DNA from 3 places in the Enterobacter sp. PL_is514 genome. Region 3 is predicted to be linked to each of the others. Evidence: predicted binding sites of a transcription regulator. Region 3 holds the regulator's gene; each other region holds the start of a gene.
What was found. Region 3 encodes sigma-54, which starts transcription at its own class of promoters, with help from an activator protein. Its sites were predicted from a motif close to GTTGGCACANNTTTCGCTNT; they were not measured.

Region 1: a site for sigma-54 is predicted at 1,863-1,882, ahead of hypA (hydrogenase maturation nickel metallochaperone HypA). Genes of this name have one in related genera too.
Region 2: a site for sigma-54 is predicted at 1,603-1,622, ahead of norV (anaerobic nitric oxide reductase flavorubredoxin). Genes of this name have one in related genera too.

What each region holds. Positions count from the first base shown of each region.
Region 1 covers NZ_JBVPGN010000026.1:132,148-135,391, forward strand. Annotated here, with positions in the region: gene hycC (formate hydrogenlyase subunit 3) at 1-559, opposite strand, end outside; gene AC0TNG_RS03415 (4Fe-4S dicluster domain-containing protein) at 556-1,164, opposite strand; gene hycA (formate hydrogenlyase regulator HycA) at 1,235-1,699, opposite strand; gene hypA (hydrogenase maturation nickel metallochaperone HypA) at 1,911-2,261, shown strand; gene hypB (hydrogenase nickel incorporation protein HypB) at 2,265-3,128, shown strand; gene AC0TNG_RS03435 (HypC/HybG/HupF family hydrogenase formation chaperone) at 3,119-3,244, shown strand, end outside.
Region 2 covers NZ_JBVPGN010000026.1:109,804-113,047, reverse strand. Annotated here, with positions in the region: gene norW (NADH:flavorubredoxin reductase NorW) at 1-111, opposite strand, end outside; gene norV (anaerobic nitric oxide reductase flavorubredoxin) at 108-1,556, opposite strand; gene norR (nitric oxide reductase transcriptional regulator NorR) at 1,743-3,244, shown strand, end outside.
Region 3 covers NZ_JBVPGN010000027.1:78,024-81,267, reverse strand. Annotated here, with positions in the region: gene lptB (LPS export ABC transporter ATP-binding protein) at 1-669, shown strand, start outside; gene rpoN (RNA polymerase factor sigma-54) at 717-2,150, shown strand; gene hpf (ribosome hibernation promoting factor) at 2,173-2,460, shown strand; gene ptsN (PTS IIA-like nitrogen regulatory protein PtsN) at 2,543-3,034, shown strand; gene rapZ (RNase adapter RapZ) at 3,080-3,244, shown strand, end outside.

The sequences.
Region 1 (3,244 bases), on a different contig from region 3:
GCCCGTTGAGCGCAGAGAAATCCAGCGTGCCAAAGCGTTGCCACACCAGCCAGCAGGCCAGCACCAGCAGCAGCGTCCCCAGGCGTCCCAGCGCAAACCACAGCTTGCCGGAGGCGCTGCAGCCCGTCAGGAACACGCCGAACAGCGCCATGATCTCCGCCATCACCACCAGCGCGCCGAGGTTGCTGGCGATAACGGTACAGACCGCCGTCGCCATCAGCAGATTAACCAGCAGGCCGTTGGCTTTAGCATGCGGGTGGCGGTGCCAGTCGATATTGAACAGGCTGATAAACAGCCCGCACAGGCCAAACGTCACCAGCCAGATGGCGTTCAGGGGCGTGATCTCAACGGTGTGCCGAATCAGCGGCATCACGGTTTCTGCGGACTGGCCGCCGAGCAGGACAACGCCGCCTGCCGCCAGCGTCATCAGGCTAGCTACCGCCCCGCCAATCCCGGCGATCGCGCCGCTCAGGGTTTTATGGAATGAGAAGATCAGCGCCAGAACAGCGGCGGCAGTAAAACAGGCTACCGCGCTGGTAATCATCATTGCCGCGTTCATTTCGCCCCCTCGTTAAGCGCCTGTAGCAGAGAAAGGTCGCCAAAATCACTGTTGATGGTCAGCTCGCGTTTGCGCTTGCTGGTACGGGCGATGTCGCGAATGTTAACCAGAATCAATGCTTTAGTCGGGCAGGTGCGCACGCAGGCCGGACCCTGCTCATCGAAGCTGCACAGGTCGCACTTCACCGCCACGGCACGGATGCCGGGCACCCAGTCCAGCAACGTGCTTACGCGTGCCGGAGCCGGTGGCGCAGGCGGGGCTTTTGGCGAGTTAGCGTTCGCCGGAATGTGCAGCGGACGGCTGCCGGAAAATTCAATCGCGCCGAACGGGCAGGCGATGCCGCACAGCTTGCAGCTTACGCACAGGCTTTCGTTCAGCTGGACAGCGCCATCAACGCGGGTGATGGCATTCACAGGGCAGACACCCGCGCAGGGGGCGTCTTCACAGTGATGGCAGAGCTGCGGGGCAGACTCTTTTTCATTACGCATGACGTGCAGGCGCGGCATGGACTGCAGCCCATGCAGGCGATGCGTTTCCGAACACGCCGCCTCACAGGTTCGACAGCCAATACAGACCGTCGAGTCGGCAATTACAAAACGGTTCACCGGGTCATCCTCTGGTGATAGTCATTTTTGACGAAAAACTGTCTTGTCGACACTTCTCGACACGCAAGGGTCAGGCCACGTTAGCTGAGGTATTTCCGTCCATCAGCTGCTTCAGGTTGACCGGGAGATCGCGTTCAACGGCGGCGTACAGGCCGTTATAGACCGGCGCGATTTTTTCCAGATAGTGCTCCAGCACCTGCTGGCGATCGCGGTTGCTGACGTGGCCGTCCACCATGCCGTCAGCCATCAGCTGCGCCTTCGCAATACACTGTTTTTCGCCGTCTTTTGTCTCGAGGTGGTACTCGATGGTGTGGCTGTTGAAGTTATCTGCCAGGGTCACGTTGATCGTGAAATGGCCGAACAGGACAAAGCTCATATCCCCCTGTGCCGCGCAGCTCATCGCGTGGTGAAGACGCGCTTTCGAGAGGGTAATGCCCTGAACAAGCGAGTTGCAGTAAAGGTGCCACTGGTCCTGCAGCTGCTGATGACGCTGCGCGATGTAATCCGCTTTTTCGCTGATTTCCCAAATAGTCATAGAAGGTATCCGTTTAATGGAGATAGCGGCTGTTAAGCAGATTCCATGCCAGTTTTTATCTTTATGATTTTTAATGTGTTTAATTGCAAAACCGCTGTCAACGCCGCGGTGTCGACGTGTCATTTCGACAGCGTTGACATCGTCACGCCTTAACAAAAATCAAGCTGGCATCGTTATTGCATTCAATGGCGCAATTCACTGAGGAGGCGTCATGCACGAAATCACCCTCTGCCAGCGGGCTCTGGAACTTATCGAGCAGCAGGCAGTGCAAAACCACGCGAAACGCGTTACCGGCGTCTGGCTGAAGGTCGGGGCGTTTTCCTGCGTCGAGACCAGCGCCCTGAATTTCTGTTTTGAACTGGTGTGCCGCGGCACGCTGGCGGAAGGCTGCGAACTGCATATTGAAGAGCAGCAGGCGGAGTGCTGGTGCGAACAGTGCCAGCAGTACGTCACCCTGCTGTCATCAAAGGTTCAGCGCTGTCCGCAGTGTCAGAGCACCGGTCTTCGCATCGTGGCGGATGACGGCATGCAGATCCAACGTCTCGAAATCGAGAAGGAGTAAAGTATGTGTAGTACCTGCGGTTGCGCCGAAGGCAACCTGTATATAGAAGGGGATGAACATCGCCCCCATTCCGCGTTTCGCTCCGCGCCCTTTTCTCCTGCCCCACGACCTTCTGCGGCACTGACCGGTATCACCTTCGCTCCGCAGCGCTCCGAAGTGGGCGATCTGCACTACGGCCACGGGGAGGCGGGCACCCACGCGCCGGGCATCAGCCAGCGCCAGATGTTGGAGGTGGAAATCAACGTGCTGGACAAAAATAACCAGATCGCCGCCCGCAACCGCGCGCGCTTTGCCACCCGCAAACAGCTGGTGCTGAATCTGGTCTCCAGCCCCGGCTCCGGCAAAACCACGCTGTTAACGGAAACGCTCAAGCGCCTGAACAGACGCGTCTCCTGCGCGGTGATTGAAGGCGACCAGCAAACCGTTAACGACGCGGCGCGTATTCGCGAAACCGGCACCCCGGCGATTCAGGTTAATACCGGCAAAGGCTGCCACCTGGATGCGCAGATGATTGCCGACGCCGCCCCGCGTCTGCCGCTGGCGGATGACGGAATTCTGTTTATTGAAAACGTCGGCAACCTGGTCTGCCCGGCGAGCTTCGACCTGGGCGAACGGCACAAGGTGGCGGTGCTTTCGGTGACCGAAGGCGAAGACAAACCGCTGAAGTACCCGCATATGTTTGCCGCCGCGTCCGTCATGCTGCTGAACAAAGTCGACCTGCTGCCGTACCTGAATTTCGACGTGGATAAGTGCCTGGCTTATGCCCGTGAAGTGAATCCGGAGATTGAGATCCTGCTGGTCTCCGCCACGCGCGGTGACGGCATGGACAGTTGGCTACAGTGGCTGGAGAACGAGCGATGTGCATAGGCGTCCCTGGACAAATTCACGCCATCGACGGTAATCAGGCCAAAGTCGAGGTTTGCGGCATCCTGCGCGACGTCGACCTGACGCTGGTGGGCAGCACCGATGAAAGCGGCGCTTCG
Region 2 (3,244 bases), on a different contig from region 3:
GCTGTCGGCGGCAATCACCGTCAGCGGCACGCTGGCATCCTGCTTGCGGATGTTTTTCACCAGCTGACGGGCGGCAAAGCCCGAGCCGATGATGACGATACCGTTGCTCATTTTGCCTCCGTACCCAGTTCGTCAAAGACGTCCTTACCGAGGGAACATTCCGGGCAGAGGAAATTGTCCGGCACGTTGCGCCACGGCGTGCCCGGGGCAACATCCTGCAGCGGTTCGCCCAGGTCAGGATCGTAAATCCACTGGCAGACGCTGCACTGCATGCGCGGGCCGAGATCGGCGGCTGCCGCGGCGGCACAGGCGCAGGCTTCCTGCTGTTCGGGTGCTTTTGCCGCCACTTCCGGCAGCGGAGCGAGCGCCCACTGACGGGCAATGTCGCGACCGTGCTGGCGACAGATCTCCAGGGCGTCGATATCCGGGCGCCACTTGGCCTTCAGGCTCATGGACATCTCAAAGCCCGCATCCTGTAAGCGGGTGGAGAGACGGTCTACCGCGCCGCCGCTCCAGCCGTGGGAGCCAAAGGCGCTGGCGCGTTTGTTACGGAAGCGCAGGCCGGTCATCTCTTCTACCAGACCGGCAATTTTCGGCATCATCACGTTGTTCATGGTGGAGGTGCCCACCAGCACGCCCTTAGAGCGGAACACGTTGGTTAACACCTCATTCTTATCGCTGCGCGCCACATTGAAGATTTTCACCGCCACGTTCGGGTCCACTTCGTTGATGCCCTGGGCAATGGCGTCCGCCATCATGCGGGTGTTGTTGGACATGGTGTCGTAGAAAATAGTGATGCGGTCTTCCTGATAGTCCGCCGCCCACTTCAGGTACAGCTCGACGATCTGGGTGGGGTTTTCACGCCACACCACGCCGTGGGAGGTGGCAATCATCTCCACCGGCAGGTTGAAGCCGAGGATTTCGGTGATTTTCGGCGTGACCAGGCGGCTGAACGGCGTCAGGATGTTGGCATAGTACCGCTGGCACTGCTCGAACAGCTCTGTCTGATCCACTTCGTCATTAAACAAACGTTCGTCGCAGTAGTGCTGGCCGAAGGCGTCGTTGCTGAACAGCACCGCGTCACCGGTCATGTAGGTCATCATGCTGTCCGGCCAGTGCAGCATCGGGGTTTCCACGAAGATCAGCTGCTTGCCATTACCGATATCCAGCGCGTCGCCGGTTTTCACGATGTGGAAGTTCCACTCCGGATGGTGGTGGTGGCCGTTGATCGAGTCGATGGCGTTGGTGGTGCAGTAGATAGGTGTGTTCGGGATGTAAGACATCAGCTCGGTCAGCGCACCGGCGTGATCTTCTTCCGCGTGGTTGATGATGATGTAATCGATGGTGTCGAGATCGATTTCGCTGCGCAGGTTCTGCACGAACTCGCGGCTGAACTTGTGATCGACGGTATCGATCAGCACGTTTTTTCCTTCGCGGATGAGATAGCTGTTGTAGCTGCTGCCGCGCAGCGTTTTATATTCCGTCCCGTGGAAATCACGCACTTCCCAGTCACGTTGACCGACCCAATGAATGTTATTTTTAACCAGAATAGACATAGCAACCTCTACGTAATACAGCATTTTCAAATAAGATGGTTTGCTTATATCAAGTTGCGTGCCAACTTTTAATTTATTGATTTTACTTAATTAATTTTTTTATGATCCGTAATTGGTAGTCATTATGACTATTCAAAACAGTGTCACTATGACAATATGCATTGTCAAAATGACAGCGAGGCAGACATGAGCTTTTCCGTAGACGTGCTGGCGAAGATCGCCATTGAGCTGCAAACCGGTATTGGCCATCAGGACCGCTTTCAGCGGTTGATCTCCACGCTGCGCCACGTGCTGGCGTGCGACGCTTCGGCGCTGCTGCGCTACGAAGGACGGCAGTTTATTCCCCTGGCGATCGACGGCCTGGCGAAGGATGTGCTCGGACGGCGCTTTGCCCTTGAAGGCCATCCGCGTCTGGAAACTATCGCCCGCGCGGGTGACGTGGTGCGCTTCCCGGCGGACAGCGACTTGCCCGATCCGTACGACGGGCTTATTCCCGGCCAGGAGAGCCTGAAGGTGCACGCCTGTATCGGCCTGCCGCTGTTTGCCGGGCAAAACCTGATTGGGGCGCTGACCCTCGACGGCATGTCGCCGGACCAGTTCGATACTTTCAGCGATGAAGAGTTGCGCCTCATTGCGGCGCTGGCCGCCGGGGCGCTTAACAACGCGCTGCTGATTGAACAGCTGGAGAGCCAGAATATTCTTCCCGGCAGCCCGGCGGCGTTTGAGCAGATAACGCACACAGAGATGATTGGCCTCTCGCCGGGCATGGCGCAGCTCAAAAAAGAGATTGAGATTGTTGCCGCGTCCGATTTGAACGTGCTGATCTTCGGGGAGACCGGCACCGGCAAGGAGCTGGTGGCGAAATCCATTCACGAAGCCTCGCCGCGCGCGATTAACCCGCTGGTGTACCTCAACTGCGCCGCGCTGCCGGAGAGCGTGGCGGAAAGCGAACTGTTTGGTCACGTTAAGGGAGCGTTTACCGGGGCCATCAGCAACCGCAGCGGCAAGTTTGAAATGGCCGATAACGGCACGCTGTTTCTGGATGAAATTGGCGAGCTGTCCCTTTCGTTACAGGCCAAGCTGCTGCGCGTGTTGCAGTACGGCGACATCCAGCGCGTGGGGGATGATCGCAGTCACAGAGTGGACGTTCGCGTGCTGGCGGCGACCAACCGTGACCTGCGTGAAGCGGTGCTGGCCGGGCAGTTCCGCGCCGACCTGTTCCACCGCCTGAGCGTGTTCCCACTTACCGTGCCGCCGCTGCGCGAGCGCGGGGACGACGTGGTGCTGCTGGCGGGCTATTTCTGCGAGCAGTGCCGTCTCAGGATGGGGCTTTCCCGCGTGGTGCTGAGCCCGGGGGCGAGGGCGCATCTGTTGAGCTACGGCTGGCCGGGCAACGTGCGCGAGCTGGAGCATGCGATCCACCGTGCGGTGGTGCTGGCGCGGGCGACGCGTTCGGGTGACGAAGTGGTGATCCACGCGCGGCATTTTGCGCTGCAGGATGAAACCGCACCGGCTGTCGTGCAGGCGGCGCCAGAGATAGCGAATGAAAATCTGCGTGAAGCCACGGAGGCGTTTCAGCGTCAGAGGATTACCCGCGCGCTGGAGCAGAATAACCGTAACTGGGCGGCGTGCGCCCGGGCGCTGGAGATGGACGTCGCCAACCTGCACCGGCTGGCGAAGCGTCTCGG
Region 3 (3,244 bases):
GAAGATGTCAGTCTGACCGTCAACTCCGGCGAAATTGTAGGGCTGCTTGGCCCTAACGGTGCGGGTAAAACCACCACTTTCTACATGGTCGTTGGCATTGTGCCGCGCGATGCCGGCAACATTGTCATTGACGATGAAGACATCAGTCTTCTGCCGCTGCACGCACGCGCACGTCGCGGGATCGGCTACCTGCCGCAGGAAGCCTCCATTTTCCGTCGTCTTAGCGTTTACGATAACCTGATGGCGGTCCTGCAAATTCGTAACGATCTGACCAGCGAACAGCGTCAGGATCGTGCCAACGAGCTGATGGAAGAGTTCCACATTGAGCATCTGCGCGACAGCCTCGGTCAGGCTCTCTCCGGGGGCGAACGCCGCCGCGTTGAGATTGCCCGTGCGCTGGCCGCAAACCCGAAGTTTATCCTTCTGGATGAACCGTTTGCGGGCGTTGACCCGATCTCGGTTATCGACATTAAACGTATCATTGAACACCTGCGTGACAGCGGGCTTGGCGTACTGATCACCGACCACAACGTCCGTGAAACGCTGGCCGTGTGTGAACGCGCGTATATTGTGAGCCAGGGCAATCTGATCGCCCACGGTACGCCACAGCAGATCCTCGAAGACGATCATGTTAAGCGCGTCTATCTTGGGGAAGACTTCAGACTCTGATAGGGTAGAGGTAACGTAACGCCGAACCGGAGAAAAATGCTCTGAACATGAAGCAAGGTTTGCAATTAAGGCTCAGCCAACAACTGGCGATGACGCCGCAGCTACAGCAGGCAATTCGCCTGTTGCAACTGTCCACGTTAGAACTTCAGCAGGAGCTCCAGCAGGCGCTGGACAGCAACCCCCTGCTGGAACAAACCGATCTTCATGACGAGGTAGATACCCAGCAATCGCAGGATACAGAAGCGCTCGACACCGCGGATGCACTCGAACAAAAAGAGATGCCGGACGAGCTTCCGCTGGATGCCAGCTGGGATGAAATCTACACCGCCGGAACCCCTTCCGGTACGCGTGCAGACTACCAGGATGATGAGCTACCGGTCTACCAGGGCGAAACCACCCAGTCACTGCAGGATTACCTGATGTGGCAGGTGGAACTCACACCCTTCTCCGATACCGACCGCGCGATTGCCACCTCAATTGTCGATGCCGTTGACGACACTGGCTATTTGACCGTCACGCTGGACGATATTCTGGAAAGCATGGGCGACGACGAGATAGAGCTTGAGGAAGTTGAAGCCGTTCTGAAGCGCATCCAGCGTTTCGATCCGGTAGGCGTGGCCGCAAAAGATCTGCGCGACTGCCTGCTGATCCAGCTTTCTCAGTTCAGCAAAGAGACGCCGTGGCTCGACGAGGCGCGCTTAATCATCAGCGATCATCTGGATCTGTTGGCTAACCACGATTTCCGCTCCCTGATGCGCGTCACGCGCCTGAAGGAAGAGGTGCTGAAAGAAGCGGTGAATCTGATCCAGTCGCTCGATCCGCGCCCGGGACAGTCGATCCAGACCAGCGAGCCCGAGTACGTCATCCCGGATGTGCTGGTCAGAAAACACAATGGCCGCTGGGTCGTTGAACTGAATTCAGACAGCATCCCTCGCCTGCAAATCAACCAGCAGTATGCCTCCATGTGCACCAGCGTGCGTAACGACTCCGACAATCAATATATTCGTAGCAATTTGCAGGAAGCGCGATGGCTGATCAAAAGTCTGGAGAGCCGAAATGATACGCTGCTACGCGTCAGCCGCTGTATTGTCGAACAGCAGCAGGCGTTCTTTGAGCAGGGCGAAGAGTATATGAAACCGATGGTACTGGCGGATATCGCCCAGGCCGTCGAAATGCATGAATCAACCATTTCCCGTGTCACCACGCAGAAGTATCTGCACAGTCCACGCGGTATTTTTGAGCTTAAGTATTTCTTCTCCAGCCATGTGAATACCGAGGGCGGCGGCGAAGCGTCGTCAACGGCCATTCGTGCCCTGGTGAAGAAGTTGATCGCCGCGGAGAATCCCGCGAAGCCACTAAGCGACAGTAAGTTAACCACCATGCTGTCCGATCAGGGTATTATGGTGGCACGTCGTACTGTTGCGAAGTATCGAGAGTCTTTATCCATTCCGCCGTCCAACCAGCGTAAACAGCTGGTCTGACACAACCGATAAGGAAGACACTATGCAGCTCAACATCACTGGACAAAACGTCGAAATTACTGAGGCTTTACGCGACTTTGTGAACGCGAAGTTTGCAAAACTCGAGCAGTATTTCGAAAGGATCAATCAGGTCTATATTGTGTTGAAAGTGGAGAAAGTGACTCATATCTCGGATGCCACCCTGCATGTTAACGGGGGTGAACTGCATGCCAGTGCGGAAGGGCAAGACATGTACGCTGCTATCGACGGCTTGATTGATAAGCTTGCACGACAGCTCAATAAACATAAAGATAAACTGAAACAACACTAATTGTCCGGGCAGTTAACGGGTGCAGGACGGCCTGTTGTGAAACACAACAGGCCATTTGTACAGTTAGCGCTTAGGTGAAATTATGATGAACAACGATTCCGCTCTTCAACTGAGCAATGTCCTTAACCAGGAATGTACCCGCAGTGCGGTTCACTGCCAGAGCAAAAAACGTGCGCTGGAAATCATCAGTGAACTGGCCGCAAAACAGCTGGGCCTGCCGCCGCAGGTGGTATTCGAAGCGATTCTGACCCGTGAAAAAATGGGCAGTACCGGTATCGGCAACGGCATCGCGATACCGCACGGCAAACTGGAAGAGGATACCCTGCGTGCCGTTGGTGTGTTTGTGCAGCTTGAAACACCCATCGCCTTCGATGCCATTGATAACCAGCCCGTCGATCTCCTCTTCGCGCTGCTGGTGCCTGCCGACCAGACGAAAACCCATCTGCATACGCTGTCGCTGGTCGCAAAACGTCTGGCCGATAAAACCATTTGCCGTCGGCTGCGCTCGGCCCAAAGTGATGAAGAGCTCTATCAGATTATCACTGAAGCAGAAGGCAATCAGGATGATGCATAACCAGGAGATGGCCTTCACATCTGTTGTCCTGAGGAGAAACGGAACATGGTGCTGATGATTGTCAGTGGCCGTTCAGGGTCGGGGAAATCCGTTGCTCTGCGCGCGCTGGAAGACATGGGTTTTTACTGCGTCGATAACCTGCCGGTCGTGTTATTGCCTGACCTGGCCCGTACGCTTGCGGAGAGGCAAACCTCTGCCGCCGTCAGCATC